DNA from 3 places in the Idiomarina sp. UBA4520 genome. Region 3 is predicted to be linked to each of the others. Evidence: predicted binding sites of a transcription regulator. Region 3 holds the regulator's gene; each other region holds the start of a gene.
What was found. The regulator ArgR, encoded in region 3, controls arginine synthesis, uptake and breakdown. The targets are predictions, from matches to a motif close to ANTGAATANNTATTCANT.
Positions count from the first base shown of each region.

Region 1 (10,880 bases), on a different contig from region 3:
CTCTGAGTCTTCCAGATAAATTTTGGTATAGCTAACGTTGTGAGTGTCGAGCTGATAGCCCGCAGTGAAGAAACCATTTAAACGTTCAGTTTCTGTGGTTACAGTGGTTTCAGACAAAGTGTTGTAACAGGAGTTAGAAACGTCTTCCGCGGTTTCTAAGGACGTTGAACAGCCTGCTTCGGCGTTGTTACTAATGACGGCATTACGACGCTCTGATGCATCCCAGTCATTGTCGTAGGAAGCGGCAGCTAACACACCGAAAGTACCGCCAAACCAGGACTCATCAAAGCTGTTACCCAAGGTCGCTTTTAAATCAAAGTTAGGGTCTAACGACTCTTTCTTAAGTACCATGTTACGCGGCAACTGCTTCGCTAACGACGCATTAATGGCGCGCGCCTGATCGCCGGCACTGGTGCCGTTACCGGTTAAGCCATCCGTATTAATGATATTACGTAAGCTAAAATCACCTTCGTAACGACCAATCGCGTTTTGAATACCTTCAGGAATACCCGCGTCGTTACGGTTATAAGTATAGCCTTCGTCCGCATTACTGTTTAAGCCAACACCAGCTTCGACATTAAAAATAAATTCATCAGGTAAAGAGCGCGTACGAATATCGATATTGCCGCCACCAAAAGCCGCCGGCATAGACGGTGAAAACACTTTTTGTACCGCCATGCTTTCAATAATGGTCGACGGGATAATGTCCAGCGGCACCACATTACGCGTTAAGTCCGGGCTGGGAATACTGGCGCCGTTAATGCGGGCGCTCGAATAGCGTTCACCTAAGCCGCGAACATAAATGAATTTGCCGTCAACCAACGTCAAGCCGGTGACTCGACGCAGCGCTGAAGCAGCGTCACTGTCACCAGAGCGGGATAGCTGCTCAGCGCCTAAAATGTCCGCCACAAAAGCCTGATTTTTACGCTCTTCAACAACTGCAGCCGCACTTCCTTGCAAGCGACTGCCGGTAGTTACCACTTCTTCAATCGTCGATTCACGCTCAATGTCAGCGTCTTCAGCTTGCTGAGCCAAGGTTACCGGACTGGTAGCGACAAGACCTAATCCAACCGCCAGTGCTACAGGCTTGAGTTTGTAGTGATTTTTCATAACCAACTCCTACACTAAAATCGGAAAATAGGCGCAACCTGTGTGCGCCTATTCATTAACCTGCAACTCAACTTAGTCCTGCTCAGAGGCGGTTACTGCGTTGTCTACCCACTGATACCATTCAGAGCTGGTGTCGTCGTTCGACAATGCACCGATGAAGTCAACCGCAGTAAAGAAGTCGTCATTCAGTCCGGTTAAGTCATTTGCCGTAATCGTGATAGATGACGACATGTCAGTTGAAATACCGTCATCGTTCAGTACCGTTGCTGAACCGTCCAGAATTTCGTTCGCGCTGCCGTTTTGGTACCACTGGGTGTAGGTCTCACCATCAGCGAACGTATTGTCACCCGTGCTAACAAAGTTATTGGTACAAGCTAGTACTGAGCTGTAGAAGTCGAGCTCGCCGTTATCAACGCCAGCTTCACCGTCTGAAGTGAAGAAAACACAGCCGTCGTCTGCCGTGCCGTTCTCTTTAATTTTCAGTACGTTATACATCTGACCCTGGAAGTTATCGTCAAATTTAGTCGCGATTGACGGGTCGTTGTCACGAACAGATGTACCGTCGGTGGTAATAATGGTCACGTTAGCAATGGTTGGGGCAGAGGCCGGTGCTTGCGAATAGTCCGGACCATTGTTTTTCTCACCGTCAGCCTCAAAGCCGCCGTTCCCCATGTAGTTGGTCTGGCCGTCGACTGTCACTGTGCCATGCTTAATAAATACGAACTGCGCACGTCCCTGCCAGCCGGCGTCCATATCCAGCGAGTCGTCCTGAGTATCCGTAACGACAATGTTTCTTAAATCAGCAGCACCACCGAAGAACTCAATACCGTCATCGAACCCCTGGTGAATGTGAATGAATTCGTAAGAAGAGCCAGAACCTACTGCGTTCAGCGTTAGTGAGTTCAAGTCGTCGCCATCACCGCCGTCACGAGGGCCTGAGCCTGCGTACCAAATTTGTGCGTACTTCATTGAGCCGCTGTCGTCCGTGTTGTCGTTACCACCGTAGAAGCTGACAATACCTTCCGACTCACGGTTACAAGTACCGCCGTCACGTTCAGCATCCGTACACTCATTGGTAATACCGTTACCGTTGATGATGATGCCACCCCAGTCTGCGTAACGCGGCGCGTCGCCTGATACGTTTAAACGATCAAACTCATTTGCTGAGGTAAATTTAATCGGTTTATCAAACGTACCAATAGCATTCAGTTGCGCACCGCGGGCAATCTGAATAATGGCTTCGCCGGAAGTGAATGCTAAAATCGCTCCCGGTTCAACCGTCATCACCGGACCGTTTTGATTAATCTCACAACCTGTAGTGGTGTCACAGTCTTCACCAATCTGCAAAGCGCCTTCAAACACGTGCACACCGCCGTCAGGCAACTCATCAAACGTAATGTCTTCCGTAATTTCTATCGTTGCACTGGCAAAGTCAGTATCGTAGGAGCAGTCCTGACCATCGTATTCACCCTGAACGTCTGCGTAGGTTGCACATGGATTAGATGAACCGCTGTCACCGCCCCCGGTATCACCGCCGGCATTCGAGCCACCACCATTATTCACGGTTGGCGTCACGTTAATATCGCCACCGCAACCGGCTAATAGAAGTGCTGTGGTCACTGCAGATATCTTAAATAAGGTATTGAATTTCATTGGGTTCTCCCGACTTCTTCGTGTCATGTTGTGATTTAAGTCGGGAGCAGATTAGGACGCTTGCATGACAGGATTGTGACAACACAAAAGTGTCACAAAATGTTCACGATTTGGTAACCAAAACGCGTGGTGATGATCTTTGCACTTGTTGAATAAGTAACCCTAACCTGACTAACAAGCCGAGCGAAAAATTAACTGTTCGTTCGGCTGCTCAAGATGATACTCCATGGCCAGCTCGTCGCAGTTGGCCAACCTTGGGCAAATCTCACAGTCCTTCATGACTTTTTCCGGCAAGGTGTCTTTCGAGCAATAGCGAAAACCTTGCTGTTCAAAAAAGTCCGGCACCCGGGTCAGCACTATCACTCGGTTTAGCTGCAACAGGCGGGCTTTTTTCAATAAGTAAGCCACCAGCATACGCCCCTGACCACGCACCTCGGTTTTCGGGTTGACTCCTAACGAGCGAATTTCCGCTAAGCCTGTGGTGTAGATATACAATGACGCACAACCCATCACCTTGCCGTTCACTTCAGTCACCGCAAATTCGTTAATAGAATGCACGATGTCATCTTTCGCCCGTGGTAGGTTCTCGCCGGCTCCGGCCCAGTGCTGAACTAAATCTAAAATGGCACCAATATCACCCAGGTTGGCGTCGCGCACCTGGATCTGCTGTTGCTGCTGTGCCGCTTTTAAAGCTTCATTCACTCGCTGCGGCGAGGTTCCGCCCAGGGCACAACGTTTTTCCAGCAGCGCATCCAGCGTCAGCCAGTCATAAACGTCCTGCTCAATAACCGAGGCCACTGCCTGAAACGCCTCCAGCGGCATATCCTCTAATGGTTTTTTCGCCTTAATGGCCTGTTGCACCAGTTCACCGACGTTGTGATGCGCCTGCCGAAAAGGAATGCCTTTGGATACCATATAGTCCGCGAGCTCAGTCGCATTGGCGTAACCGCCTTGCGCAGACTTACGACAAGCCTCCTGATTAACCGTCAGACCATTCAGGGTCGAGGTCACCATCGCCAGTGATGCCTGCCAGGTGGTAAAGGCATCAAACAGCCCTTCCTTGTCCTCCTGCATATCTTTATTGTAGGCCAATGGCAGCGCTTTTAAGGTCATCATTAAGCCGGTTAACGAGCCCACCACCCGGCCACTTTTACCCCGCACCAACTCCAGCGCGTCCGGGTTTTTCTTCTGCGGCATCAGTGACGATCCCGACGTCACGTTATCGGCCAGCTCGATGAAGCCGGCCTCCCCGGAATTGTAGAAAATTAAGTCTTCCGCTAAGCGCGACAAATGCAGCATCGACAACGACGCGGTGCTTAACAGCTCCACTACAAAGTCACGGTCAGATACTGAATCCAGACTGTTCCGCGTTGCTTCACTAAAACCCAGCTCGCTGGCAATAGCTTCGCGGTCGACCGCATAGGCTGTGCCTGCCAGCGCCCCGCAACCTAAAGGGCTTTTGTTGAGTCGATCAGTAGCGTCTTGTAAGCGCTCACTATCACGTTGCAGCATTTCCACATAGGCCAGGCACCAGTGCGCCAGCAAAACCGGTTGCGCCCGTTGCAGGTGTGTGTAACCGGGTATGACCGTGTCTTTTTCACGTTGCGCCAGATCCAGCAATGCCTGCTGAGTCTGCTTTAACGACTGTTGCAGAGCTCCGGCCTGCTCACGGCACCACAAGCGTAAATCCGTAGCAACCTGATCATTACGGCTGCGCCCGGTATGCAGCTTTTTGGCTAAATCACCCACCTTAGCTATCAGTGCCGCTTCCACAAAAGAATGAATATCCTCATCGCCGCCCACCGCGACTGCCGCAGGGTCTTCTCGCACCTCACTGAGCAGTTCATTCAATGCCTGCTGTAACTGCTGACATTCATCACTGTTCAGTACGCCAACCTTGTGCAACGCATTCGCCCAGGCTTTAGAGCCGGTGATATCCTGCTCAGCTAACACATAGTCAAAAGGCAGCGAGTCATTAAACTGCTGAAACGCGGCATCGGGTCCTGCCGCAAAACGTCCACCCCATAGCGCCATAATCTACCCCTTTTGTTGCTTCTGTAACGCCGCTATCCGGCTAGGAAGGGAGAACAACCGAATAAAACCTTCGGCGTGCGCCTGGTTATAGACTTCGTCAGCGCCAAAGGTCGCAAAGTCTTCGCTGTATAAGCTATTCGGAGAACGTTTCTGAACCGCAGTCACTGAGCCTTTATAGAGCTTCAGCACCACGTCGCCGCTGGCAGCCGAACATAGAGACTCCGCTGCCGCCATCACCGAATGCTGCAATGGGGTAAACCAGCGCCCGTCGTACAGTAATTGCGCGAACTGCTCGCTTAGCTGAGCTTTCCAGCTGCGGCTGGTTTTATCCAATACCAGCTCATCAATAGCCTGCAAGGCAGCCATCATGACGGTGCCGCCCGGCGTCTCGTAACAGCCTCGGCTTTTCATGCCCACCAGACGGTTTTCAACAATATCCACGCGCCCGACGCCATGTTTAGCGGCAATGTCATTCAAAACATCCAGGCATTCAAAAGGCGACAAGGCTTTGTCATTCACCGCCACAATCTCGCCACTCGCAATCGTCACCGAAACGTACTCCGGCTTATCCGGTGCCTGCTCGGGTGAGACAGTCAGGGTCCAGACCTTATTCGTAGGCTCACACCATGGGTCTTCCAGTTCCCCGCCTTCGTGCGAAATATGCCAGACGTTCGCATCACGGCTGTAGATTTTGGTGGCTGACGCCGAGCACGGGATATCCCGCTCCGCCAAATAATCCAACAGAGACTCCCGGCTGCTCAGCTCCCACTCGCGCCACGGAGCTATCACGTGTAAGTCAGGAGCTAAAGCGGCATAGCAGGACTCAAAGCGGACCTGATCATTCCCTTTACCGGTGCAGCCGTGCGCCAACGCATCTGCTCCCACTTTACGAGCCACTTCAACCTGAGCTTTAGCAATAATCGGACGCGCCATGGCGGTGCCGAGCAAGTAAGTGCCTTCGTAAATGGCCCCGGTCTTGAGTGTTGGGTACACGTAGCTCTTCACAAACTCGTCTTTTAAATCTACTACGTGGCATTCGGACGCGCCGGACGCTTTGGCTTTTTCTTCCACACCTTCCAGCTCTTCGGCGCCCTGCCCCACGTCAGCCACAAAAGCCACGACTTCACAGCCATAATTTTCTTTTAACCAGGGCACAATGGCCGAGGTGTCCAGACCGCCAGAATAGGCCAATACAACTTTCTTCACGTGACTCATGAGGCTTTCTCCATAGATTCTGGCAGTACTGCTGCCGTTGGGTTTAATAACAAGGTTAATAAGGCGTTTTGTGCGTAAAGCCGGTTCTCAGCCTGCTGAAAACAGCGCGACAGTGGGCCGTCCATAACATCGGAGGTAATTTCATAGCCGCGGTGTGCCGGCTGGCAGTGCAGCACCGAAGTGGCACCACTGTGCTCAACCAGCTGCGCGTTAATTTGATAGGGGTGGAAAATCTCGCGTACTTCATCCAGAGGTTTGTCATCCCCCATGGACACCCAGGTGTCGGTGTAGAGTGCGTCGGCGCCTGCCACCGCAGCAATATCATGCGTTACAACAATGTTGGCGCCGCTCTTCTTCGCCAAAGTCTTCGCTTTTTCCACAAGATCAGCATCGGGCTCATAGCCTTTCGGGCAAATAATGGTGCAATCGGTGCCTACTGTGGCGGCGGTTAGCATCAGCGAGTGCGACACGTTGTTGCCGTCACCTAGGTACACTAACTTCAAGCCCTTCAGCTTGCCGTACTGCTCCTGCAAAGTTAGAAAGTCCGCCAGTGCCTGGCAGGGGTGAAACAAGTCGCACAGACTGTTCACCACAGGAACTGATGCGTGCTGCGCTAATTCTTCTAAGGTGCTATGCGACATCACCCGGGCGACAATGGCATCCGCCCAGCAGGAGAGGTTTCTTGCGTAATCGGCGACGGTTTCCCGTACGCCCATACCCTGCCCCTGCTCGTTCAGGTACACGGCATGACCGCCTAATTTCTGCAAACCAATATCAAAAGACAGTCGCGTGCGCAGGCTTGGTTTTTCAAATAGGGTAACCACGCTTTTGCCGGCCAGCGTGTGTTGGTAGTTTTCGGGGAACGCTTTTTGCGCTTGCGCTAACGCCAATAACTGTAAAGTGTCAGCCGGAGAAAACTCCAGCCCGGATAAACAATGTTTCATCATACTTACTCACTAATCTGTGTGCCTGAAAAGGGGTTATTCATTACATTCCAACTGCCAATTCGCACACATCGTCGTAAGCGTTTTGCGGCGCTTAACGCCCCGCGAACTTTTACCTCCATGCCGTCTTTAATCACTCCCGCCTGGGTAAGTTGCTGAATAGACTCTGAATTGAGATGGCTTAAAGGGGTTCCAGTGCCGTCCAACACCGCTTCAACGTCGGTTATCAACAGCAAGTCGGCATTGTAGGTGGCAGCGACGGCCACAGCGGCATCGTCGGCATTCACATTGAACCAGTCGCCGTTTTCGCCAAAGCCGATAGAGCTGATAATGGGTAGGTAGCCATGCATCAGTAAGTCGGCCAACAGTCCGGGCGTAGCTTCCGGAGTCTGACAGACGCCAACCTGACCTAAGTTTTCAGACTGTTTAGCACAAAGAACGCCCGCTTCATAAAGCGTCAAACCAATAGGTTTTAAACCTGCGGTAATAGCTTGTTTCATTGAGGTTTTATTGGCCGCACCCGCCAGACCACCAACTATATAGGGCATGTGTTGCTCAGGGCTGACTCTTAAACCATTCACCTTTTCACTCTGTAAACCGGCCGTTGTCAGCCACTGTTGTACCAGCGCTCCGCCGCCGTGCACGAGCACAATGTCATCATCGTTTTGTTGCAGTGACTGAAACAACGCACTTAAAGCTTCCGGTTGTTCTAACAGGCTGCCACCGAGTTTTATGACTTTCATAGCAAGCCCTCCTCAACCGGCAGTCCCAGTTGCAGATTAATGCACTGAATGGCCTGACTCGCTGCACCTTTCAGTAAGTTATCAATAGCTGACAGCACAATGAGCTGGTTACCCTGCCGGTGCCAGCCAATATCGACAAACGGCTGCTGCACAACGTTTTTAATAGCGGGACGGCTTTGGCTTTTCGCACGTACCAAAGGTGCATTCGCATAGCATTGATAAGCGCTGGCAAGGTCATCGTCAGTGACCGTGTCATTTAAGGTTGCATAAACGGTTGCTAAGATGCCTCTCGGAAAATTCGCTAAATGCGGCGTAAAAAGCACCTCTTGTTGTAGCTGTTGAGCTATTTCCGGTGTGTGTCTATGACCAAAGAGTCCGTAGGCTTGCAGCGATAACTCAGCACCATGGCTGGTCAGTGACGCTTTTCGTCCCGCGCCGGTAACACCAGATACCGCATTTACAATCACTTTTTCGTCGGTAAGCAACGCTTTTTGTTTTAGCGGAAGCAGCGCCATTAATGCAGCAGTTGGATAACAGCCGGGCACCGCAACCAGCTGTGCGGTTGCAATATCTGCAGCGTGCCACTCAGCCAGACCATACACCGCTCTGTCTAACCAGTTTGAATGCTTGTGCTCAAAGCCATAAAACTCGGAATACTGGTTTACATCGTGCAGCCGAAAGCCACCAGACAAATCAATAACCTTGAGACCGGCCTGCAAAAACTCTGGGGCTAACGCGACACTCACAGCGTGATCCGTGCATAAAAATACCGTGTCCGCTTGTTCAATAATCGCCGCTTTAGCAGCGCTCGACAAGGGCTGCAAAGGTGCAGCTAAAGAATGTGCATATTGCGGATGTAAATCGCCGAGCAAGGTGCCTGCATCACTGCTATGCTCAGACACGTAGCAGCCAAACAGCTTTAGAGCTGAGTGCTTCTGTATTAACCGTGAGAGTTCGGCGCCAACATAGCCGCTGGCTCCAATCACGGCGACGGTGTGTGACTGTTTTGTCTGGTACTGCATGAAAAAACCATTGCTGTTTATACTTAAAAATGCAGAATAAACGAATTAATATATTTATGCAATAATCGTGAATAATTATTTTTTAATAGGAATTATATTTATGAACGCCCAGTCGTTACCTTCTTTCTTTTCGATGTACCAGCAATTGATTGCTATTCCGTCTATCAGTGCGACCGTTCCTAAATGGGATACCAGCAACAAGAAGGTCATTGACTTATTGGCTGAGTGGCTGGAATTACTGGGCTTTGAGTGTGAAATTAACGAGCTGAAAAGTCAGCAGGGAAAGTACAACTTACTGGCGCGGCGCGGCGCCGGTAGTGGCGGATTATTGTTGTCAGGACACACCGACACAGTGCCTTACGACGCCAGCCGTTGGAACTTTGATCCCTTTACGTTAACCGAAAAAAATAACCGCTGGTATGGGCTTGGCAGCATCGATATGAAAGGCTTCTTCGCTTTTGTCTTACAGGTGTTGAGTGACCTGGATGCCAGCAAACAAAGCAGACCCATTATGGTTCTGGCCACCGCTGACGAAGAAACCACTATGAATGGCGCCCGTGAAGTCAGTCGCTTTGCTAACCTACATCCGGATTACTGCATTATTGGCGAACCAACAGATATGCGTCCGGTCTACGCGCACAAGGGCCATATGAGTGAGGTCATTCGCATTATCGGTCGCTCCGGCCACAGCTCCGATCCGGCACTGGGTATCAATGCCATAGAGCTGATGCACGAAGTCATTTCTTCACTCATGAAATTAAAAGAAGAGTTTAAGCATAAATATTCAAATTCAAGCTTCACTGTGCCACAACCAACAATGAACTTTGGGCACATTCACGGTGGCGACAACGCCAATCGTATTTGCGGCTGCTGTGAGCTGCACTTAGACGTGCGCCCGCTCCCCGGATTATCTGTCGATGAACTCTACGCCCATTTGCATAAAGCAACCGAAAGTATACAAAAGCGCTATCCGGGCAGTGTCGAACTTATCTCGTTGCACCACCCAGTTCCTGCATTTGAGCAAACGCCCGACTCAGCCTTGGTACAACTCGCCGAAAAAGTCTCGCAGTCACAAGCGCAGGCCGTAAACTACTGCACCGAAGCACCTTTTCTGCAAGAGTTAGGTTGCGAAACCTTAGTTATGGGCCCCGGTTCAATAAAACAAGCGCATCAGCCCGACGAGTATTTATTGACCGAAACTATTGAACCGACTCAAGAAAAACTAAAAAAGTTATTAAAAAGCTATTGTTTTTCCGACTAGCTGCCGATACAAACAAGCAGCATCATTGATTTAGATTAATGCCAGGTCGTTTAAACGTTAGTAAAAGGATCATCACATGTTACGACAGTTTTCTATAGGTACCAGAGCCATTGGGGCATTCGGTCTAATCGGCGTATTCGTTATCGTTCTTGGGCTGTTTGCTCTCAATAGAATGGGCGCCATTGCCGATCGCATGCATGTTATTACCGACAAGCAAGTGCCTGCAGTGGAAAAAGTCAATGCACTAAATAACGAGTTTCTTTACGTCAACATATACTCAGCTAACGTTTACACCTATTTAAACGACCCTAACCGTCTGCAACGCTACTTAGATAGATTAGATTCAGCTTCGGCCAGTTTAAAAGAAGCCCAGGAAGAATACAGTTCTCTTATCGAAGACCCTGAAGCACGAAAACTGTTTAACGAGTACAAAGCGCTTGATAAAAAATATTGGCAGCTCAACAAGCAGTTTCTAGAGTTAGTTAATGCAAGACTTCCTGATGTTATCGCATCACTGCGTGAAAACTCATTAATTCCATTGAGTGGTGAAATATCGGCTAAATTGGACCAGCTTCAGCAGCGCGAAATGGCGTTAATCAGTGATGCAAGCGATAATGCGGCCAATGTTCATGAAAGCGCCAACATCGCTGTCATCATTGCGATTATTGCGGTCGTATCGTTACTCATTTTCTTTGCTATTATGATAACCAAAAGTGTCGTCAGCCCAATATCCGCCGCTGTGGATTTTGCTAAAGTCATCGCCTCTCGCGACTTAACTCAAACCATAGACGTTGTCGGCAACGATGAACCGGCTCAATTACTGAGACAATTGATTAAAACTCGTGACGAGCTGCGCGAATCCATCAGTACTATTTCTGAGTCTTCCGAACAGCTGGCG
Region 1 is NZ_DGMK01000006.1:8,383-19,262, forward strand. Features, by position in the region: gene B3850_RS02390 (TonB-dependent receptor domain-containing protein) at 1-1,110, opposite strand, end outside; gene B3850_RS02395 (hypothetical protein) at 1,183-2,763, opposite strand; gene argH (argininosuccinate lyase) at 2,935-4,797, opposite strand; gene B3850_RS02405 (argininosuccinate synthase) at 4,801-6,012, opposite strand; gene B3850_RS02410 (ornithine carbamoyltransferase) at 6,009-6,959, opposite strand; gene argB (acetylglutamate kinase) at 6,962-7,699, opposite strand; gene argC (N-acetyl-gamma-glutamyl-phosphate reductase) at 7,696-8,721, opposite strand; gene argE (acetylornithine deacetylase) at 8,822-9,982, shown strand; gene B3850_RS02430 (methyl-accepting chemotaxis protein) at 10,059-10,880, shown strand, end outside.
Region 1: the regulator ArgR is predicted to act here: its motif matches at 8,788-8,805, upstream of argC (N-acetyl-gamma-glutamyl-phosphate reductase).

Region 2 (10,880 bases), on a different contig from region 3:
CAACATTGCGGTTGAGAGAAAACTAAAAGATCCCATATTGGCTTACACCATGGGTATGTTTCACGAACTGGGCAAAATTGCACTAACTAAGTTGTATCTGAAGTTGTTTGATGAAGTGCAGCGAGAGTTTGCAATGGCCTCAGTTAATGACAAGTCGCCGGAGCGTCATAACGCTTTGGTGCAGTTAACGCCTGACGAACATTTCCTGCGTGATTTAATGTTAGAGAAAGACAAAGAAGTGAGTTATCTGGTTGCTGAGGGCTGGGGTTTAAAACGGGTGCCAGTTAGTAAGCACTTACTTGCTTTTACTCAGGCGAATAGAACAACACCTAAGTACGACTCAGACTATGCTGAGGTATTGGCACAGGCTAATGCGTATTGCGAATTTCGTATGATGAGAGAAGTTGATTTAGCAAGCCTGGAAGAAGGCAAACGCATACTGAACAAGTATTCGGTGTCGGCGGAAACGGTGGCCAGGTTGAACAACGTTAGTTTAAAACGCCCACCAATTATTGTTCCTGACTAACACTCGAAGTCGGTGTCGATAAGCAGGTGATTAAACACTTCTGTTATATGTTCTTCCGGATCGGTGAAACGAACGCCGATACCAATTCGCCCAACCTCTTTACGTTGGTTCATAATTTGGCCGGACAGAGTTAACGGTTCTCGTTGAGAGCCAGAGCCAATGTTTATTTTAATGTTCATGTGCGTCACATTGCCTGCGTTACTCTGTGCTTTGAACAGTATGCGGCAACCTGCCGTTGAAATATCCACAATAACGCCACTGGCAAGTTTTTTACGGGCGTCTGCTTGAACAGCAGCGGAAGTTACATCAACGGGAATGTGAGTGCTGACGCGTTTTTGCGCCCGTAGCGCCCGTTGCTCAACTTCTTTAGGGTAGTCGAGATAAACAAGCCGGAAAGGAAAGTTAGTTACTGCCCGTATCTTACTTTTGAAAGCGATACACTCGCCGGCTTCGCCTTCTATGACAAGACGAACAACAACTGGGTTGCCTTCATACAGAACGTCAACGTAGCTTCCATCGGTTTTCGGGTTAGGTTGTTTTAATAAAAGGTAACGACCGCTATCAAAACCAATGAGCTGCAGTTTGGTGCGCACTTTGGTGGCGGATGCAAATTCAACATCTATCATATCGCCAGGGCGCAAGTAATTGAGCTTCATATGAGGCTGCGACGATTCTGGTAGTGTCGATGTCTCTTTTTCCATAACATCTGCCGAAGTTGTATACGAATAGTCTCAGGCTAAAAGAAGACGGTAAAAATTGCAATGCAATTCATGATACAGAGTTGTTAATAAATTTTACAAAAAGAAATTTACAGAAAAAGTGTGAGTAAAGATTCAGTGACTATTCACGCTTAAGCATAACTATTCAGTTAAAACGCAATAAATCCCCAAATGCTGATATGAAAAGGCTTTTGAAAGGAATTAACACAGACAAGCTGGTCAAATTTTGGCATAATAGCGCCCTTTTCAAGACATTCATTTGTTGACACCTTTGTTAATTCGCATGAGCGATAAGGACGAGAGTAATGACAGACAAAATGGCAGTAAATCGCGAAATGTTTAACGACGTTATGGTTCCAAACTACAACCCAGCGTCAATGATCCCGGTTAAAGGCGAAGGCGCCCGCGTGTGGGATCAAGACGGCCGCGAATATGTAGATTTTGCTGGCGGTATTGCTGTTAACTGTTTGGGTCACTGCCATCCGGCAATGGTGTCAGCGTTGCAAGAGCAAAGCCAAAAGTTGTGGCACTTAAGCAACGTATTTACTAATGAGCCGGCTATTCGTCTTGCTAAGAAGTTAACGGACGCAACTTTTGCAGACCGTGTTTACTATGCAAACTCTGGTGCAGAAGCGAACGAAGCAGCACTAAAACTGGCACGCCGTTGGGCGATTGAAAAGCACGGTGAACATAAGCAAAAGATTATTGCTTTTACTAAAGGCTTCCACGGTCGTACTTTCTTTACGGTAACTGTTGGTGGCCAACCGGCTTACTCAGACGGCTTCGGTCCAAAACCAGGCGCTGTTGAGCATGTTGACTATAACGACGCTGAAGCGTTGAAAGCGCTTATTTCTGACGACACTTGTGCCGTTATGATGGAGCCGCTACAAGGTGAAGGTGGTGTGGTAGCGCCGGACGTCGAGTTTGTAAAAACTGTGCGCGAATTGTGTGACCAGAACAACGCGTTGCTCATTTTTGATGAGGTTCAAACAGGCTTTGGCCGCACGGGTACTTTGTATGCTTATGAACAATTAGGCGTAACACCTGACATTTTGACTTCTGCTAAAGCGTTGGGCGGCGGTTTCCCAATTGGCGCTATGCTAACCACCAAAGAAATTGCCGAGCACCTGAAGCCAGGCACGCATGGCAGTACTTACGGTGGTAACCCGTTGGCTTGTGCTGTTTCTGAAGCGGTATTCGATATTGTGAACACCAAAGAAACTCTGGATGGCGTTAAAAAGCGCGAGCAGCTTTTCAAAGAAGAACTGCAGCGCATCAATGAAAAGTATAACGTCTTCAGTGAAGTTCGTGGTCAGGGGCTCTTGTTGGGTGCGGCACTTAACGAGCAATACGAAGGTAAAGCGCGTGAATTCTTGTTAGCCGGTCAAGAGCATGGCGTTATGGTGTTAATTGCAGGCGCAAATGTTGTGCGCTTCACGCCAGCGCTCATTATTTCTGAAGACGATATCAAAGAAGGCCTGCAACGCTTTGAAAAAGCTGTTGCTCAGGTTGCCGGTTAATTACTGAGGCGTTTTTATGTTGCTAATCAGACCCATTAAGCCGTCAGATTACGAAGCCTTGTATCAGTGTGCGATTGAGTCAGGTCACGGGTTTACCTCGTTGCCCGTCGACCAGTCGCTACTAGAGCGCCGTATTGATCGTGCCCAAAAGGCTTTTCGAAAAGAGAACGTCGAAACACCGGGTGATGAAAGTTACCTATTTGTGATGGAAGACACCGAAACCGGAACCATCGCGGGTGTTAGCGGTATTGAAGCTGCGGTGGGTCTGGATGAAGCATTTTGGCATTACCGTCTCGGTAAAGTCGTGCATCATTCAGAAAAACTTAATATCTATAATGCATTGGAAACTTTGACCTTGTGTAATGACTACACGGGGGTGTCAGAGTTGTGCACCTTGTTCTTGCGCGAACCATACCGTCACAACATGAATGGTCGTACGTTGTCGCGTTTCCGTATGTTATTTTTGGCCCAGTTTAAGCAGCGTTTCAGCGACTGGGTGATTGCAGAAATGCGTGGGGTTTCCGACGACAATGGTGACTCGCCGTTTTGGACTTGGCTAGAAGATAATTTCTTTTCCATGGATTTTCCAAAAGCGGATTATCTAAGCGGTATTGGCGATAAAACCTTTATTGCTGAGCTAATGCCACGCTTTCCAATTTACACGAACTTGTTGAGTGAAGACGCTCGTGCGGTTGTCGGAAAAGTACATGACAACACGCGACCAGCGCTTAAATTGCTGGAGTCGGAAGGTTTCCGTTTCCGTGGCTTTGTCGATATTTTTGATGCTGGTCCAACGGTAGAAGCCGAGGTCTGCAACTTAAACAGTGTAAGAAACAGCAAAGTGGTAACTGTGAGTGTTAAAGAACAAGTGCCTGAAGTTGAAGCAGCGGTGCCACATATTGTCTGTAATACTCAGCTTGAAAACTTTCGAGCCACCAAACTGTTGTTAGCAGAAGGTGCAGATGAGCTGATTCTCGATAACGAGCAAGCCGAAAAAATGCATTTAAGTGACGGCGACGACGTTCGAGTTGTCGCACTTTAAGCAGGAGTTAAATTTATGACAAACAGTATTCAGTTTATTAACGGAGCATGGGAAGCAGGCGAAGGCCAAAAATTCGATTCTGTTGACCCGGCTCGTAACGAAGTCATTTGGTCGGGTGAATCGGCCAGCGCGAACCAAGTGGAAAAGGCTGTTATGGCTGCTCGACAAGCGTTTCCGGAATGGGCTGAAAAGTCTGTCGACGAGCGCTTGGCTATTTGTAAAAAGTTTTCAGAGTTACTGGAAGAAAACAAAGAGCACTTAGCGCGTACCATGGCAAAAGAGACCGGTAAGCCGGTTTGGGAAACTCGTACAGAAGTTGGCGCTATGATGGGCAAAGTAGCAATTTCAGAGCGAGCTTATAATGAGCGTACGGGCACGGTTGAAAATGAAATGCCAGGCGCGAAAGCCTTTATCCGCCATAAACCGCACGGTGTTGTTGCCGTTTATGGTCCTTATAATTTCCCAGGTCATTTGCCAAACGGACACATAGTACCAGCACTTATTGCCGGTAATACCATTGTCTTTAAGCCCAGTGAGCTAACGCCTATGGTCGCTCAGGAAACCGTTAAGCTTTGGGAAAAAGCGGGTATACCTGCTGGTGTTCTTAACTTAGTGCAAGGCGAAGTTGAAACGGGTAAGGCGCTGTCTGCACACCCTCAAATTGACGGCTTGTACTTCACCGGCTCATCGAATACCGGACACCTACTGCATAAACAGTTCGGTGGTCGTCCGGATAAAATCTTAGCGCTGGAAATGGGCGGTAATAACCCATTGTTAGTGACCAATGTTGCGGACATTGACGCTGCGGTTCACAACATTGTGCAGTCTGCGTTCATTACCTCAGGCCAGCGCTGTACTTGTGCGCGCCGCCTGTTTATTGAAGACTCAGAACAAGGTCGAGCGGTACTAAAACGCTTAGTCGAAGTCACTGAAAATATTCTGGTTGACGACTATGAGGCAGAACCTCAGCCATTCATGGGCGCAATGATTTCTGCTAAAGCTGCCGGCGAAATGGTCGATGCACAGAATGAGCTTTTGCATAAAGGTGCCAAGTCGCTGGTTCGTATGAAGCAGGAAGACCCTAAAAAAGGCTTTGTGACACCAGGTATTGTTGATGTCACGGGTGTTGAAGGTCTTGAAGACGAAGAGCACTTCGGTCCGCTGTTAAAGGTGTATCGTTATAAAGAGCTTGATGATGCAATTAAAGAAGCAAACAACACGCGTTATGGCTTGTCGGCTGGTGTTCTTTGTGATGACGAGCAGACCTATCGCTACTTCTTTAAGCATATTCGGGCAGGCATTGTGAACTGGAACAAGCCAATTACAGGTGCGAGCAGCGCTGCGCCATTTGGTGGTATTGGAGCCAGTGGTAATCACAGAGCAAGCGCTTACTACGCGGCTGACTACTGTGCGTACCCTGTTGCTTCGGTTGAAGCTGATACCATGACATTACCTGAGTCATTGGCACCAGGACTTAAATTCTAGTCACAATCTGTGCTACTTTAGCGGTTGGGCAATTTGAATGATTGTCCAGCCGCATACGTAAAGAGAGTCAGATGATAGTAGAAACCGACGGATACATTGAGCTGATTCAGTACTTAACGGGGCAATTACCGTTATTTTCTGACCAAAGCGCGCAGGAAAAAACCGCAGACTACACCTTGCGAGACTTGATGGAAGAAAAGCTTTCCATGAGCATGATGGCGGTTTTTGAGCAAAATGAGCTGAGTCAGGAGCAGCGGCTCGATATTGTTCGCGAAACAGATACTATTGTTTATGACTTAGAAGAAGTTCTCTCCAAAGTATTGGATACTCATCCAACTCCAGAACAGGAAGCTTTCATAGATGAGTTTGTCGGGCTGGTGAAAAACCTGTTTGACGAGCATCTGCGAGAGTATCGCGTATAACCTTACTGAAAACGACAAGGAACAATAATGGCTGATAATACGATGAACGCAAAAGTGAGCTGGCATGAGGACATGACGTTTGTAGCTACCTCCGGCAGCGGTCATCAGGTCATTATGGATGGGGATTCTCCTGGCAAAGCGCCAAGCCCAATGGAAATGGTCTTGATGTCTGCGGGCAGCTGCGCCTCGGTCGATGTTGTCAGTATTCTGCAAAAAGCCCGTCAGGACTTTAGCGAATGCTACTGCGAGCTTTCCGGTAAACGCGCTGATTCAACGCCCAAAGTGTTTACAGACATTCATATTGAGTTTGTGGTGGTTGGTAAAAGCGTCAGCGAAAGTCATGTTGAGCGTGCGGTCAAACTGTCAGCCGACAAATACTGCTCAGTGGCTAAAATGCTGGAAGCCTCAGTCAACATCACTCATAGCTATCGAATAGAGGAAGCTTAAAGGCTATTGCTGGCTTGAGATCCAGTCGACTTGTCGGCGAACTTGGTTCTTTCTATCCATAATTTGCTCAATCAATGGCGTTAAAATAAGCTCCATTGCTAACGCCATTTTCCCTCCCGGCACGACCAGAGTATTGGTACGCGACATAAATGAACCTTCTATCATTTGTAAGTAAAACGGAAAGTCTACATTTTTTATGCCACGAAAACGAATGACTACAAAGCTTTCATCCAGCGACGGGATGTCTTTTGCGCTAAATGGGTTGGACGTGTCTACTGTGGGAACGCGCTGAAAGTTAATATGGGTACGTGAAAACTGCGGCACAATATGGTGAATATAGTCTTCCATACTGCGAACAATGCTGGTGGTGACCGCCTCTCTTGAGTGACCGCGCTCTGAAGTGTCACGAATGAGCTTCTGAATCCACTCTAGGTTAACAATGGGTACCATGCCGATAAGTAAGTCGACATACTGTGCAACGTCATAACTGTCGCCACAAACACCGCCATGAAGGCCTTCGTAGAAAAGTGCGTCGGTGCTTTCCGGAAGCTCTTCCCAGGGAGTAAAGGTGCCTGGCATCTGGTTGTAAGGCACAGCGTCATCAAAACTGTGCAAATAACGTCGAATTTTGCCCTGGCCGGTTTGTGAATACGAGCGAAACAGCGACTCTAAGCGGTCAAAGTCATTGGCTTCAGAGCCAAAATAACTGATGTGCCGCCCCTGCTCCTGAGCTTTGCGAATGGCTAGGTCCATTTCCGGTCGGGAGTAGCGGTGAAAACTGTCACCTTCCACAAAGGCAGCACTTACATCTAACGAACGAAAGATGTGTCTAACAGCCTGGCCTGTTGTGGTGGTTCCGGCGCCTGATGAGCCGGTGACCGCAATGATTGGATGCTTTGATGACATAACATTCCCGCAAACTAAAACAGAACAGTTGTTATACGTTGCTTAGCCCGCAAGATCAATATTAGTAATGTGGTGGTGGCGGCTCTTTTGCGGGATCAGAATTGTCGGAGTTCTGCTCCTGCATTTGCTTTAAGCGCTTACCCAGCCACCGAATTTGACGTTGCATTTCTGTCATTTGCTGAGTTTGTTCAGTGACGAGCTTATTCAATGATTCAATGGTGTCTTCCTGAAAGGTCAATTGCATTTCCAGGTTTGCCATTTGTTGTTCGATTTTCTTTAAATCCATTATTTACTGCCTGTTAAGTCAATTTCCCACCATTCAACCAGACCTGCTGAGCTTTCGCTGACGACGGTATTCTCAGCTTCGTCGAAAACCACTGCTAAAACCGACGCGTTACTTGGACGTCCACCGTCTCGTAAGTCGACTCGCCAGTCACTTAACAGTTTACCCGTAGCCGTGTTCCAAATGGCGATGCGACGCGAAGGGGCGCCGGTGATTAAGTAGTCTCCTGACTCACTGAAGCGGGCTGCGCTAAAAATACGCTGCCGGTCAGGGAACTTCAGTCGGCTCACTTCCTCACCACCGGGCAATGCTCGAATAACTGCATTATCCGTAGAGTCGGCAGCAAACGCATACCTGCCACTGGGGTGAAGTGCCACTTGCGTCATACGACCTTCATACTCCCAGCGGTGCACAATTTGGCCACTGCGAGTGTCCCATAAAATGGCGGTGTAGTCGTTAGATGCACTGAGTACATAAAAACCATTGGGTGAAATATCCAGCGCATTGACGGCTTCGGTATGACCGTAAAACTCTATGCGGCGGCCGGACTGCGGGTTAAAAGCGACCTGAGTGCCGTCACGTTTACCTAACACAACGGTACCACCGGACTTGCTCACAACAATTTTCTGAATGCGCCCATTACCAATGCTCCAAAAACCTAAGTTTTCACCGGTTTTCATATCCCACATAGAGAATTCATAGCGCGACGCAGCAACAGCAACGCTGTTGTCGGCCGCAATGTCGACATCAATAATTTGTGACACTTCACCTTCTTCGTGTTCCCACTGATACTTTGCGTTATTCGCGTAGCGTGGCCATAGCAACAGCCCGGTTTCGTCTGTGGACACTAAACTGTAAGATCCGTCGTCTGATATGTCAGCCGCGTAGGTGCCATTTTCAGCATGGACCTTCTTGTGAATTTTATCAGGGGAAGGCTGGCAGGCACTTACCGCTAATATCAATAGCAGTAAAGCGCTAAGCTTCATAAAAGGCATAGGCAACTCCCCTGTGGTTGTGTAGTATGGTTCTGTTCACTAACACTATTATGACATAGTCCGAAAGGATGCAAGACGATAATTGGAGAAAACAATGAAACATCTGATGAAACCGTTGGCAGTATCAGCGGTCGCCCTGGCGTTAGCCGCTTGTTCACAAGAAAAATTTCCGGCAAACGACACTCAGTTGCAGACAGAAAAAGACAAACAAGCGTACGCGTTGGGCTCATCGGTTGGTGGCTTTATTGCCCGTAACTTAGAACGCCAGGAAGAAGCTGACTTTATTCTTGAACGTGATGTCATCATTGCTGGTTTCGTGGATGCCATTAAAGGCGACCCTCAGCTGAGTGACGAAGAAGCAGAAGAAATTTTGAACGCTATGCGTCAGGAAGTGATGGAGCAGCGCCAAAACGTTTTAGGTCAGAAGTCGGCTGAAGAAGGTCAGGCTTACCTGGAAGAAAACAAGAAGAAAGAAGGCGTTAAAGTGACTGAGTCCGGCTTACAGTACGAAGTGCTGGAAGAAGGTGAAGGTGACAGCCCGGCTGAAACCGACATGGTCGAGGTTCATTATGAAGGTACCTTAATTAATGGTGAAGTATTCGACAGCTCTTATGAGCGTGGTGAGCCAACCTCATTCCCTCTGAACCGGGTTATTCAAGGCTGGACCGAAGGTCTTCAGTTAATGAAAGAAGGCGCGAAATACCGCTTTGTCATTCCAGCAGAGTTAGCTTACGGCGAGCGCGAAGTGGGTGGCGGACAAATTCCACCAAACTCAACACTAATTTTCACGGTAGAGCTGTTGGACGTGAAAAATACTGAAGAAGAGCCGGCAGGCGATACAGAGCAGTAATACTTTGTAATATGACGTGGCCTGACGTAATTAACGTCAGGCCACGTGCGTTTTAGGCTTATGCAGTTATAAGCTGATGCTCTTCTAAGTGGTTGAGTAATTGATCCTCAAACTCCATGCGAAGCTCAATGGCTTCACCTAACGCAGACAAGTCTCGGTCAAACTTGTCGCAATGATTGGTAGAATCGATATCGCCGTATTTGTCGTTAAAGTCTAATGCAATATCGGTTGTATCAGAGATTAACGGGAATAACTCGTCTGCTAAGTCATCAACTGAATGTCCCTGACTGCTCGCTTCTCGGACAATCTGGTCATAAATTTCAAAATGACCACTGGATACATAATCAACTAACTGACCGCAGAAGTTTCTTATATCAACAACGTCTGGCAAGCCTTTATGACTGTTTTCATAAGGCGGTAAGGCGGCAAGTTTAAAGTAATTGATCAGCAAGTCCTGGCGTTCTTCCAGCCAGTGATCAATGGTTTTATGAGCGCCACCCCAGCGCTTTTTTGCCTGTTCATTACGGCTTAACATGATACTCTCCGTTATTGATATCAGTCATCAATGTAAATTCTCAGTCGTTAGAACTCAATAGGTTTTACGCAAAAATCGTCTTACGGAAGAAAGAACCGAAATATGGCAACTTTATACGCAACTCCAGCGAATGACGAACCCGCATGGTGGTTTGTTGTCAGCGCCGATCATATTTTTCTGACTCATGATGGTGAAGTGCCTTTTGGGCAACTAAACCAGCTTGCGTTTCCGGACTTGGCGCAATACCAGGTTATTGAAATTGGCGAAATTCGCGAAAGAACCTGCTATCTGGTCATGGCGGATTACATGGATGAGCAGTTTAAAGGCGGTGATTTTGCACCGTTGCGACAGCTGTTAAAACCGGATGACATGGAAATATTCAAGATGGCCGGGCGTGCGCGGCAGTTCAGCGACTTCCTGAATACACACCGATTCTGTGGCCGCTGTGGTACTCGCATGCAAAGTGTTGAATGGGAACTTGCCATGCACTGTCACCAGTGTCAGCACCGCTGTTATCCGCGAGTGTCCCCTTGCATTATTGTTGCAATCACAAAAGGCGAGCAACTGCTTCTAGCTCAGGGTAAACGACATAAAGCGGGGCTTTACTCTATTCTAGCCGGATTTGTGGAAGCGGGAGAAAACCTGGAGCAAGCACTTAAGCGCGAGGTGTACGAAGAAGCTGGTATTCGTGTGAAAAACATTCAGTACCATATGAGCCAACCTTGGTCTTTTCCGCATTCTCTTATGATGGGCTTTACCGCCGAATGGGAGTCCGGCAATTTGCATATTGACCCTCACGAACTGGTTACCGGAGACTGGTTCCCAATTAATGACTTACCTCAAATCCCCCCGCAGGGAACTATCGCACGCACACTTATCGATATAGCCATAAAGAGGTAGAAACCGGCTAGCTATAAGTTTTCATGGAGTGCGCGCGCATGCACTGCTAAAATGCGCGCCAGAATTTTGTAAAAATGGATGAGTTATGACGGCTCCAGTATTAAAAAATGATCGTTATCTTCGCGCCTTATTGAAGCAACCTGTTGACCGGACGCCAGTTTGGATGATGCGTCAAGCAGGACGCTATTTACCTGAGTATAAAGAAGTTCGGGCCGAAGCTGGCGACTTTATGTCGCTTTGTCGTAATACG
Region 2 is NZ_DGMK01000022.1:165,295-176,174, forward strand. Features, by position in the region: gene B3850_RS11695 (HDOD domain-containing protein) at 1-526, shown strand, start outside; gene B3850_RS11700 (flagellar brake domain-containing protein) at 523-1,227, opposite strand; gene B3850_RS11705 (aspartate aminotransferase family protein) at 1,563-2,765, shown strand; gene astA (arginine N-succinyltransferase) at 2,782-3,807, shown strand; gene astD (succinylglutamate-semialdehyde dehydrogenase) at 3,823-5,292, shown strand; gene B3850_RS11720 (DUF3802 family protein) at 5,364-5,714, shown strand; gene B3850_RS11725 (OsmC family protein) at 5,757-6,161, shown strand; gene B3850_RS11730 (phosphoribulokinase) at 6,165-7,067, opposite strand; gene B3850_RS11735 (SlyX family protein) at 7,129-7,353, opposite strand; gene B3850_RS11740 (WD40 repeat domain-containing protein) at 7,353-8,345, opposite strand; gene fkpA (FKBP-type peptidyl-prolyl cis-trans isomerase) at 8,440-9,195, shown strand; gene rsd (sigma D regulator) at 9,254-9,730, opposite strand; gene nudC (NAD(+) diphosphatase) at 9,833-10,630, shown strand; gene hemE (uroporphyrinogen decarboxylase) at 10,716-10,880, shown strand, end outside.
Region 2: the regulator ArgR is predicted to act here: its motif matches at 1,378-1,395, upstream of B3850_RS11705 (aspartate aminotransferase family protein).

Region 3 (10,880 bases):
TACTTTTCCTGCGGCCATCACAACAACGCGATCACACAGTGCAGCGACTTCCTGCATAACGTGACTGGAGAATAATATACAGGTTCCCTGTGCCCGTTGTTCTCTAAGCACATCGCGCAAAATGCGAGTACTCATAACATCCAGACCGCGACTTGGCTCATCCAAAATAAGGTGCTTGGGGCTGTGTACCAAAGCCTGAGCCAATGCCACTTTCATGCGTTGCCCTTGAGAAAAGCCACCTGTACGGCGGTCAGCCAACTCTTCAATATCCAGCTTTTTAATTACTTGAGATACCGCTTCTTTTAGAGTGCTACCACTTAGTCCATGCAGCTCAGCAAAATAAGCCACTTGCTCACGCACGGTCAAACGTTCATAAAGCCCGAATTTATCCGGAAAGATACCTAAATTTTTGCGCGCGCCCATTGGGTTTACGTTAGCATCAACGCCTTCTATTTCCGCCTTCCCTTCATCTGCTTGTAGTAAGCCGTAAATAATGCGAAGGCAGGTGGTTTTTCCTGCGCCGTTGGGGCCTAGCAAGCCTGTGATTTCTCCGTCTTTTGCATGAAAACTCAGCGAGTTTAGGGCCTGCACACTCTTAAAGGTTTTACTCAGTTCATCGACATTAATCATTTTACAGCCCCTCTCCGTTTTGATTTAACACAAAGGGCTTCAACCGTTGCTGCTGCAAACAGCTACCGTCAAGAGCACTGACGTCTGCGGTTTCAATAAACTCAGCGATGAGAGTGTTGGCACAGGTGTGGCTTGCAATGGTATGGCTTGCATTTGGCGCCACTAAGTGCCTACTGTTGGGTAATGTGTCGGCAGCTAACTCTCCCCACGAAGGCGGCGTTACCGGATCCAACTCTCCCGACAACAGTAATACAGGCTTATCACTAACGACCGGTTCTGCCCAATAAGATGGCACCGGCGCCGACTTCCAGCCCTTGCACATGTCAATGAATGCATCTCCGGTGCGGGCACCAATAAATTGATTGTCTCCGTCTTCTGCTAGCAGCTGCTCGGTCGCACGAGGTAAGTCCTCGCTGCACACTACCGATAGCATTAGACCGAGATAAATACTGCTTTGTGACATTGTGCCGCCCATTAACCCCAATACAGCTTTGTAGTTTTTCTCCGAAGCCGAATGGATCGCATAAGGCAACAGCTGACGTGTATTTGGGTGATATAACGCCATACGCACAATAGAACTAAAACGCCCGGGTGTTAAGTTTATGGTAATAGGTTCGAAAGACAGAGGATCATGCGTATCCAGCAGTACGTCCTGTTTTTCTAAAGCGGACATAACATCAAAATAGTCTTGCTCTAAATTGGGAAACTGTTCCTGACAAGCAGCTTGCTCTTCACAGTTCTTCAGCATAGCTTCAAATGCTTGTGCCCCATGTTGACCAAACGGACCAATTATCACTTGAGGCGGAGCTACGGCATCTAAGGTAGCAGTACGCACAGATTCCGGCGCTTCTCGTAAGTAGGTTAACCCAACCCGAGTTCCATAAGACCCACCGTATAAGTTCAGTTGCTGAACACCTAAATGCTCTCGAACTCTTTCAAAGTCCTTAACAGCATTCACCGTGTGGTATTGGGTCGTGTCGGTATCTGAATACTTTTGTAGGCAGTCTTCTGTTAGCTCAGCTAAATCCTGGTCGTCGTCGCTTCGTATCAGTTCATCCGGACGACTGATATCACATTCAAGAGGATGACTTTTCCCTGTGCCACGCTGATCGATCAGCAAGATATCTCGCTTCTGGCGAACCTTATCGAACATTCGGGAAATCATCGGTGCCAACTCGGTGGCTGCCTGACCTGGGCCGCCCGCTAAAATCAGCATTGGGTCGGACTTTGCGCCTTCCTGAATTGCCGGAAGCACCGCGTAATGCAAGCCTATTTGCTTACCTTGTGGTTTCTCATAGTTTTCAGGAACTTGAACAATCCCGCATTCCAACCGTTCCTGAATTCCCGGCAGGTAGCACTCATTATCGATTGTGTCCGTAGTTTTTTGTTGTTGTGCTTGGACGTTACTATTAAACGCGCTCAACACCAACAACGGTATGGAAACAAGCATCCACTGTTTCATAATCAGTCCAGTTGAATTGAATCACAGTGAGTTATTGTCGTTGAGAAGTGGAAAAAATAAAAGGTAAGTAACTGAAAGAATTGTTAGAAGATGTAAAAAAAACCCGCAGGCTAAGCTTGCGGGTTTTTAGTAATTCATTTTAGCTTTGTAATTAAAGGCCTGCGCGCTCTTTAATTGCTACAGCAATCGGCGAGCCGCCGTGACCGTTAGACTGTGCCCATTCGTAGTCACCAGAGCTTTTCAGTTCGTCTACTGATAAACGTCCAACAATAAACTCGCCAATGTCTTGTGAGCCATTTGCCATTGCGAACTGCAATAAGCTTTGACCATTACACTGGATGCCTGAATAGATGTCACGGACACGCACGCGTGAGTCACGTAACTTTTTACGCATACGCATGGTGTCGTCACCCTGAACGTAGGTGCAAAGGCTTAACGCCAATTCGTTCGCTTCTGCGTTTTTTGAAAAAGTTGCGCCAGTTACTGCAACCGCAGCCATCAAGGTGCCTAATACAATCGCTTTCATCTAAAACCCCATCACAAGATTGTTCAAAAATTCATCAGGATGATACTACGATATGAGTCGCTCTGCAATGGGCTGCAAGTCACGTAAGTGACTGAAATTATAACGTCTTATTAACGTTTCCTATCGAAAATAAGGGTAGTAAAATCGTTGGAGTTTCGGTCGTTTGCGGCAAAGTTTTGCCTTTCTATCTCTTGCCAGTCAGCGACTTCCTCGTAATCAGGAAAGAAGGTATCGCCGTCAACATTTAGGTCTATTTTAGTGACATATAAGCGGTCTGCCAGGGGTAAAAATTTTTCATAAATTTTTCCGCCACCAATGACCATAACTTCTTCAGCGGGTCCTGCCGCTGCAATGGCTTGTTGCGGGCCATTAACCCAAAGCACTTGGCCGTCATGGGTTTCACGACTTTCAGAAGTTCTGCTTAGGACGATATTTTTACGACCAGGTAATGGGCGGCCAATTGACTCAAAGGTATTCCGACCCATAACAATTGGCTTACCCAAGGTAATTTTTTTGAAATATTGGAGCTCGTCGGGCAAGTGCCAAGGCATTTTATTGTCTTTTCCAATGACTCTATTGTCTGCCATTGCAACCACAAGCGATATTTTCATTTAGAATTACCTTTTTACTTCTGATAAATAACTTCGACGCCATGGTCGTCGTCGTCATCATCGTCGTCCTCGTCATCTTCGAAGTGCTCTTCCATGACATCTTCGTGATAACTGTCCCACTTAAACTCGACCGGATCCGCTTCTTCTGTTTCTTCCATATGGGGTACGGGCAAAGTTTCAATATAGTTCATGACTTCGCGACAAAGTTCTTGGACAGCTCGACCTTCTAGTGCAGCAATTTGGAACACAGGACCGTCCCAATCCAACTCTTTCACTAACGCGTCAACTTGCTCCTGGACTTCTTCATCCAATACCAAGTCAACTTTATTAATAACAAGCCAGCGTGGTTTTTCAGCCAACTTAGGACTGTATTTTTCAAGCTCGTCAATAATGATGCGAGCCTGTTCAGCGGGGTCTGTCTCGTCAAATGGTGCTAAGTCAACTAAGTGCAATAACAGTCGACAGCGCTCAAGATGTTTTAAGAAACGGATACCTAAACCAGCTCCTTCCGCAGCACCTTCAATTAACCCCGGAATGTCCGCTATAACAAAACTTTGGCCAGGTGCCGGTGTCACTACACCAAGGTTTGGAACCAAGGTAGTGAACGGATAATCTGCTACTTTAGGTTTAGCGGCAGATACCGAGCGTATAAACGTTGATTTACCCGCGTTAGGCATACCCAAAAGCCCAACATCAGCCAGCAACATCAGTTCCAGCTTTAAGTTGCGAACTTCACCAGGAGTACCGTCCGTCTTTTGGCGCGGAGCACGGTTCACACTGCTTTTAAAGCGCGTGTTACCAAGTCCATGAAAGCCGCCTTTAGCAACCAACAGCTTTTGACCGTGCTTGGTCAAGTCGCCCATGACTTCGCCAGTATCAATATCGGTCGCGCGAGTTCCCGGAGGGACAGGTAAAGTAATGTCGCTGCCCCGCTTACCAGTGCAGTTTTTACCCATACCATTTTGGCCACGCTCTGCACGGTGAAAACGCTCAAATCGATAATCGATAAGCGTATTCAAGTTTTCATCGGCTTGCAGGTAGACATCACCACCATCGCCACCGTCACCACCGTCAGGACCGCCTTTGGGTATGTATTTTTCGCGGCGAAAACTAATACAGCCATTACCACCGTCGCCAGCGTCGACACGAATTTCTACTTCATCAACGAATTTCATCGCAATCTGCTACTTATCACTTATTAAATATTGTGCAAAATTCTAGCACATAAGAAAAAGCCCCGCCGTAATGGCAGGGCTTTCGAACCGAAACTTTTCAGTTTATGTGGCATTATTAGTCAGTAATAACACTCACAAATTTACGGTTGTTCTTACCTTTCGTTTCGAAAGATACCTTGCCTTCTGAAGTCGCGAACAACGTGTGATCTTTACCGATGCCAACGTTGCTACCAGCGTGGAATCGAGTACCGCGCTGACGAACCAGGATGTTACCTGCAAGAACCGATTCACCACCGAAGCGCTTAACACCTAAGCGTTTACTCTCTGAATCGCGACCGTTTTTAGTAGAACCACCAGCCTTTTTATGTGCCATGTCGTTACTCCTTAATTAGCTATTGATACCAGTGATTTTCACTTCAGTGAACCACTGACGATGGCCTTGTTGGCGACGAGAGTGCTTACGACGACGGAACTTAACGATGTTAACTTTATCGCCACGACCGTGATCAATCACTTCTGCTTTCACTTTACCACCGGATACGAACGGAGCACCGATGTTTACATCGTTGCCGTCAGAAACCATCAAAACCTGGTCGAATTCAACTACATCACCGGTAGCTGCTTCCAGTTTTTCCAGGCGGACGATTTGGCCTTCAGACACACGGTGCTGCTTACCGCCACTTTGGAATACTGCGTACATATTATTCTCCACAACCCAATTGGGTATCCAAATTCAAATCAGGGCGCGAATTGTACGTAATCCCGTCAACGATCGCAAGCCCTAATTTGCCGCCTTTAGAGTTTCCGAGCCCGTTGAATTAGTGTACCATCTGGTTTCCGTTAAATTTTGTAAATTTCAGATATCTATGATGGATATGCAGTCCATTAACGCATTAGCCAAAAACGACATGTTGGGTGTGAATGCGCTTATTGGTGAACAACTAAAATCCGACGTTGCGTTAATCAACCAGCTGGGTATTTATATCGTCAATAGCGGCGGTAAACGCCTACGCCCCCTGCTGACGGTGATAACCGCCCGAGCCTTGGGCTATGACGGCAAAGACCACCAAAAACTCGCCACCATTATAGAGTTTATTCATACCGCAACACTACTACATGACGATGTTGTCGATGAATCTGATTTACGCCGTGGCCGCAAAACGGCAAACGCCGTATTCGGTAATGAAGCCGCAGTATTAGTGGGTGACTTTCTCTACACCCGCGCATTCCAGCTTATGGTCGACTTGGACTCCTTGCGTATCTTGCGCATTTTAGCCGATGCCACCAATATTATTTCTGAAGGCGAAGTCTTACAGTTGATGAACTGTAATGACCCGGATACCTCTGAAGAAAGCTACTTCAACGTCATTTACGGCAAAACCGCCAAGCTGTTTGAAGCCGCAACGGAGTTAGCAGGTGTACTTACAGGGCAGGACGAAAAGCTTACGGCTCAATTGGCGGACTACGGCCGCTATTTAGGTACTGCTTTTCAACTTGTAGATGATTTACTGGATTACACAGCTGACAGCGACTCAATGGGCAAGAATGCCGGTGATGATTTAGCCGAAGGTAAACCAACGCTACCACTGTTATACGCCATGTGGAATGGCAACGATGTAGAGCAGAAACTGATTCGCGAAGCGATAGAGCAAGGCGACGGACGCGAGCACTTACAAACCGTGCTAACTGCTATGGAACGCACTGGAGCACTGCAATACACTCGCGAGAAAGCATTAGAAGCCGCCGAACAAGCACGCCAGTCATTAAACGAGCTACCAGACTCCGACTACAAACAAGCCCTGCTGACCCTAGCCCACTTGGCAGTCGACCGAGTGACGTAAGAAATGTCTTGGGGGGCAGGCTGCTGGCTTGCTTCGCTTGAGCATTGAAGGTTTTCATGGCGGAGACGCTACGAGCTCATCCATGAGGGCTTGACGAAGGCCATCCATGGCCTTCGACACTCCGCCATGAAAACCTTCAACACTCGTAACGCTCGCAACCCAACAGCCTGCCCCTTTTAGGCTACATACCTTTCAGCAAGTAGCGTGGAAATGTTGGGGTAGGTCAGTATTGGCGAAAAGTCATTGCAGGGTTATCTGGAGAAAGTGTGCAGCGCCAAGGATGGCGCTGCCCAAGCCTTACAGGGACGTACTTGCAGGCGTCTTTCGGAAGATAACCTGCAATGGCCAGCCAATGCTGGCCTGCCCCAATATTTTCAAGAGCGGATAGCTGAAAGCTTAGCTGGCGAAGTCGATGCCTTTTTGGATATCGCCTTTCAGGCCGTCAAGCATGTCGTCCATGCATTTTTGTTCGTATGCACTTAGCTTGCCGTAAGACAGAATTTCTTCGGCACCATTTTTGCCTAAGCGTACTGGCTGTGCGAAGAACTTAGCGTTATCGCCAGGACCTTCTACGTAAGTGCACTCAATAGTGTCCTGACCTTGCAGGCCTTTTAGCAATGACAATGCAAAGCGTGCTGCTGCCTGACCCATAGATAGGGTTGCTGAACCGCCGCCGGCTTTTGCTTCAACGACTTCAGTACCTGCATTCTGGATACGGTGAGTTAAGTCTTTGATTTCTTGCTCAGTAAACTCAACGCCTTCAACTTGTGACAGTAACGGCAGAATCGTTGTACCGCTGTGCCCACCAATAACTGGCACGTTTACGTTTTCAGGGTTAAGACCACGCAGTTCGCCAACAAACGCTTCTGAACGGATAACGTCCAAAGTGGTAACACCGAACAGCTTACGCTTATCGTAGCAACCTGCTTTTTTCAATACTTCAGCAGCAATAGGAACGGTCGTGTTTACCGGGTTGGTGATAATACCAACACAAGCGTCAGGGCAGTTGTCTGCAACGCCTTGTACTAAGTTTTTAACGATACCCGCGTTCATGTTGAACAGGTCAGAGCGATCCATACCTGGCTTACGTGGTACGCCGGCTGGAATTAATACGATGTCGCTGCCAACTAATGCTGACGCAAGGTCGTCTTTACCGAAGCCTGTGACTTTTACGTCGGTAGGGATATGGCTTAGATCAACCGCAACACCTGGAACTACTGGCGCAACGTCATACAAAGATAACTCTGAACCTGCTGGAAGTTGTGTTTTCAAAAGTAATGACAATGCCTGGCCGATACCACCGGCCGCACCTAATACGGCTACTTTCATCTCAGACTCCGTTTTGTTTGTCGATTAGAACTGCATAAACATGCAGAATTTGGTGCAAAACTGTACTTGAATACGCTGTTAAATACAACTGACGAGCCTTTTATAACAAAGCTCGAATAGCGTCACAGAATGCAGTAAACTGGTCGCATTATAGCATAAAATGACAGTCAGGAAGCGGCACGATAATGGTGAAAGATCAATTAATTGACGCCTTCAAAACGTTACTTCGTGAAGAACGTTACGGTTCGCAAGGCGAGATAGTTAACGTACTGAAAGAGCAAGGCTTTGAGAACATTAGCCAGTCGAAAGTGTCGCGTATGCTTAGTAAGTACGGTGCCGTCAGAACCCGTAACGCAAAGCAGGAAATGGTGTATTGTTTACCGCCTGATTTAGCCGTACCCTCTACTAAGGCGCCATTAAGCCAGCTTGTACTGGATATTCAGCATAATGATATCATGGTAATTATCCGGACCAGCCCCGGAGCCGCGCAACTTATTGCCCGTTTACTCGACTCGGTTGGTAAAAAAGAAGGCGTGCTGGGAACCATTGCCGGCGACGACACTATTTTTATTGCACCGGTAAAAGTACAAGACATTGATTTTACACTGCAAAAAGTCAAAGAGTTGTTTGCCAATCAGTCAGTACTGCCGTCTTCCTGATTAACGGGTAGCTCTCTGTTTTCTAAGAGAAAACGCGTTGACGGAACAAAAAAGCTGGAATTCAAAACGGCTTGAGAGTAATCGAGTATCGGGTCGTATTGCCCCTGCTCATCGGCGTAATAACGTGCCTTTAACCACTCGACAACACTTTTAGGCGCATGAGAAAAGTACATTCCTAACAACCCTTGCTCGCGCAAGTCGCCCCAAGGCATGTTTTGCCGTAACAAAGGTATTGGCTGTTCATTCTTATCCATTAGTTTCGCTTTAGCAGCATGAGTGACGCCGTCGATCATTGCCTCTGGTAAACGCTCGCCGGAGACTTTCTCTCGTCCCATAATCTGCTCCTGCTTTTCCGGGCCTAAGTAATCCCAACGCCGTAAGTCATAGCGAATTTTCTGAACAAACAAATAACTACCGTCAACAAAGGCAGTGTCGTCAGCTGCGTTTATTAGCGAGGCTTCGCGTTTGCGCATACCTCTTGGGTTATCAGGGGCATCAATAAAGCCCAGCAGGTCACGGCCGTCTAAATAACGAAAGGAACGGATTTGCTCTGCCACTTCAATGTCATAACCAAACCACTCCATAATGGTTCTGCCTGCTAAATAATTGGCATCGAATCGGTCGCAGCGTATATGTAAGACTAAGTCAAAAGGATGACGAGGCGCTTCCCGGTCTGCGTCGCTTAGCTCGGGGAATGCCTGCAGGTGAAGCGGTCGTTTATGCGGGTAAAGGATATCCCAATATTCAGCACCAATGCCGACAAAGCCGGTCAGCATGGCTTCAGAAAAGCGTGCATCTAAGTCCTGAATGATAGCCGGGAATCGAGACAGTTTACGGCGTAAACTCTCGACATCGTCACTCATGACATGACAAAACAAGGTTAAGCCGTGCAAATTTGGCTCGGCGTATATCCCTGATTGCGCTTTATCCACCCTTTTCTCCCGTTTAACTATTATTATTGTGAGTTCGCTGCATTGCTTTTTACATTAACTCATGCAAAAGGCATTATAGAATGCCTGTATTCGTTATGACACCGCAAGGAAAAATCATGCGTAATCTGATTCTTATTGGAAGTTTAATGGGGTTAACGGCCTGTGCGACGACAACGTCACAACAGCCGACCCAACAAAACGTTGCACAACAGAGTGTTGCTGAGCAATTTCACCAGTTGGCAGACACCATTTGGGAAGGTATGAATGAGTCCAGCGATACCGAGCTAACGGACATGTCACCGGAAGCCTTGGAAGCTCGCTATGAAAAGCAGTCAAAGTGGCTGGAACAACTGGACGCTATAAAACTTAGTCAGCTGAGCGACGAAGATAAAATTAATCACGCAATGATTCGCTACTCGCTGAAAAACCGTGTCGACGAATACCGTTTTAATGCGCATTACATGCCACTAACAGCCGAGGGTAGCTTCCACAGTTCACTGGCGTTTATGCCGTCGTATACCTCATTTAACTCGGTTGAAGATTATCAAAACTATATTTCGAAGTTGCGCAGCATTCCGCGCTACATGGAGCAACAAACCCATTGGCTCAGAAAAGCCATTGAGGAAGGTTACACACAGCCCGCTGCGGCTATGGCGGGCTTCGAAGAAAGTATTCTGGCTTATCTTGTTCAGGACGCCAGTGAAAGTGTTTACTTCTCTCCTTTTGCCAAACAGCCTGCTTTTGTCAATGACACTGAGTGGGAAGCGCTAAAAGCAGACGCAATGACAGCGATTGATGAGCAAGTCATGCCTGCTTACGACGATTACTTCACCTTTATGGTGACAGAGTACTTACCGAATGCTCGCGAAAGCGTTGGCGCCAGTGAACTACCTAACGGCGAAGCGTTTTATCAAAACCGTATTAAGCATTACACCACACTGGATATGACCGCTGACGAAATTCACGAGATAGGCTTGCAGGAAGTCGCTCGTATTCGCGGTGAAATGCTAGAAGCCATTGAAGCAACCGGCTTTGATGGTGACTTTGACGAATTCGTTGACTTTCTGCGTACTGACGACCAATTCTATCCGGAAACAGCAGAAGAGTTACTACACTACGCAGCCTGGATAGCCAAGAAAATGGATGGTGAACTGCCGAAGCTGTTCAAAACCTTACCACGTAAGCCTTATGGTATAGCGCCGGTTCCCGAAGAAATTGCGCCTAAGTACACAACCGGCCGTTATTCAGGAACCAACCGAGATGATCGTGCGGGTTTTTATTGGGTGAATACCTACGCGTTAGACCGCCGTCCGCTTTATCAGATGGAAGCGCTGACACTGCACGAAGCGGTACCGGGTCATCACTTACAAAACGCCATTGCGGGTGAGTTAGAAGACTTACCGGAATACCGTCAACAGACTTATATTTCCGCGTTTGGTGAAGGCTGGGGTTTGTATTCTGAGTACTTAGGGCTGGAAGCGGGTTTTTATGAAGACCCTTACAGTAACTTTGGTCGTTTAAGCTACGAAATGTGGCGTGCGGCACGCTTAGTGGTGGACACCGGTATGCATGCTAAAGGCTGGAGCCGCGAGCGCGCGATGGACTTTATGGCCAACAATACCGCATTGTCACTGCATAACGTGAAAACCGAAATTGACCGTTACATTACCTGGCCTGCGCAGGCGCTTTCATACAAGCTCGGCGAGTTGACTATT
Region 3 is NZ_DGMK01000004.1:69,260-80,139, forward strand. Features, by position in the region: gene B3850_RS01690 (ATP-binding cassette domain-containing protein) at 1-630, opposite strand, end outside; gene B3850_RS01695 (alpha/beta hydrolase) at 632-2,092, opposite strand; gene B3850_RS01700 (DUF3718 domain-containing protein) at 2,244-2,618, opposite strand; gene folA (type 3 dihydrofolate reductase) at 2,729-3,229, opposite strand; gene cgtA (Obg family GTPase CgtA) at 3,244-4,404, opposite strand; gene rpmA (50S ribosomal protein L27) at 4,520-4,777, opposite strand; gene rplU (50S ribosomal protein L21) at 4,793-5,104, opposite strand; gene ispB (octaprenyl diphosphate synthase) at 5,274-6,245, shown strand; gene mdh (malate dehydrogenase) at 6,642-7,574, opposite strand; gene argR (transcriptional regulator ArgR) at 7,760-8,233, shown strand; gene B3850_RS01740 (Dyp-type peroxidase) at 8,209-9,165, opposite strand; gene B3850_RS01745 (DUF885 domain-containing protein) at 9,246-10,880, shown strand, end outside.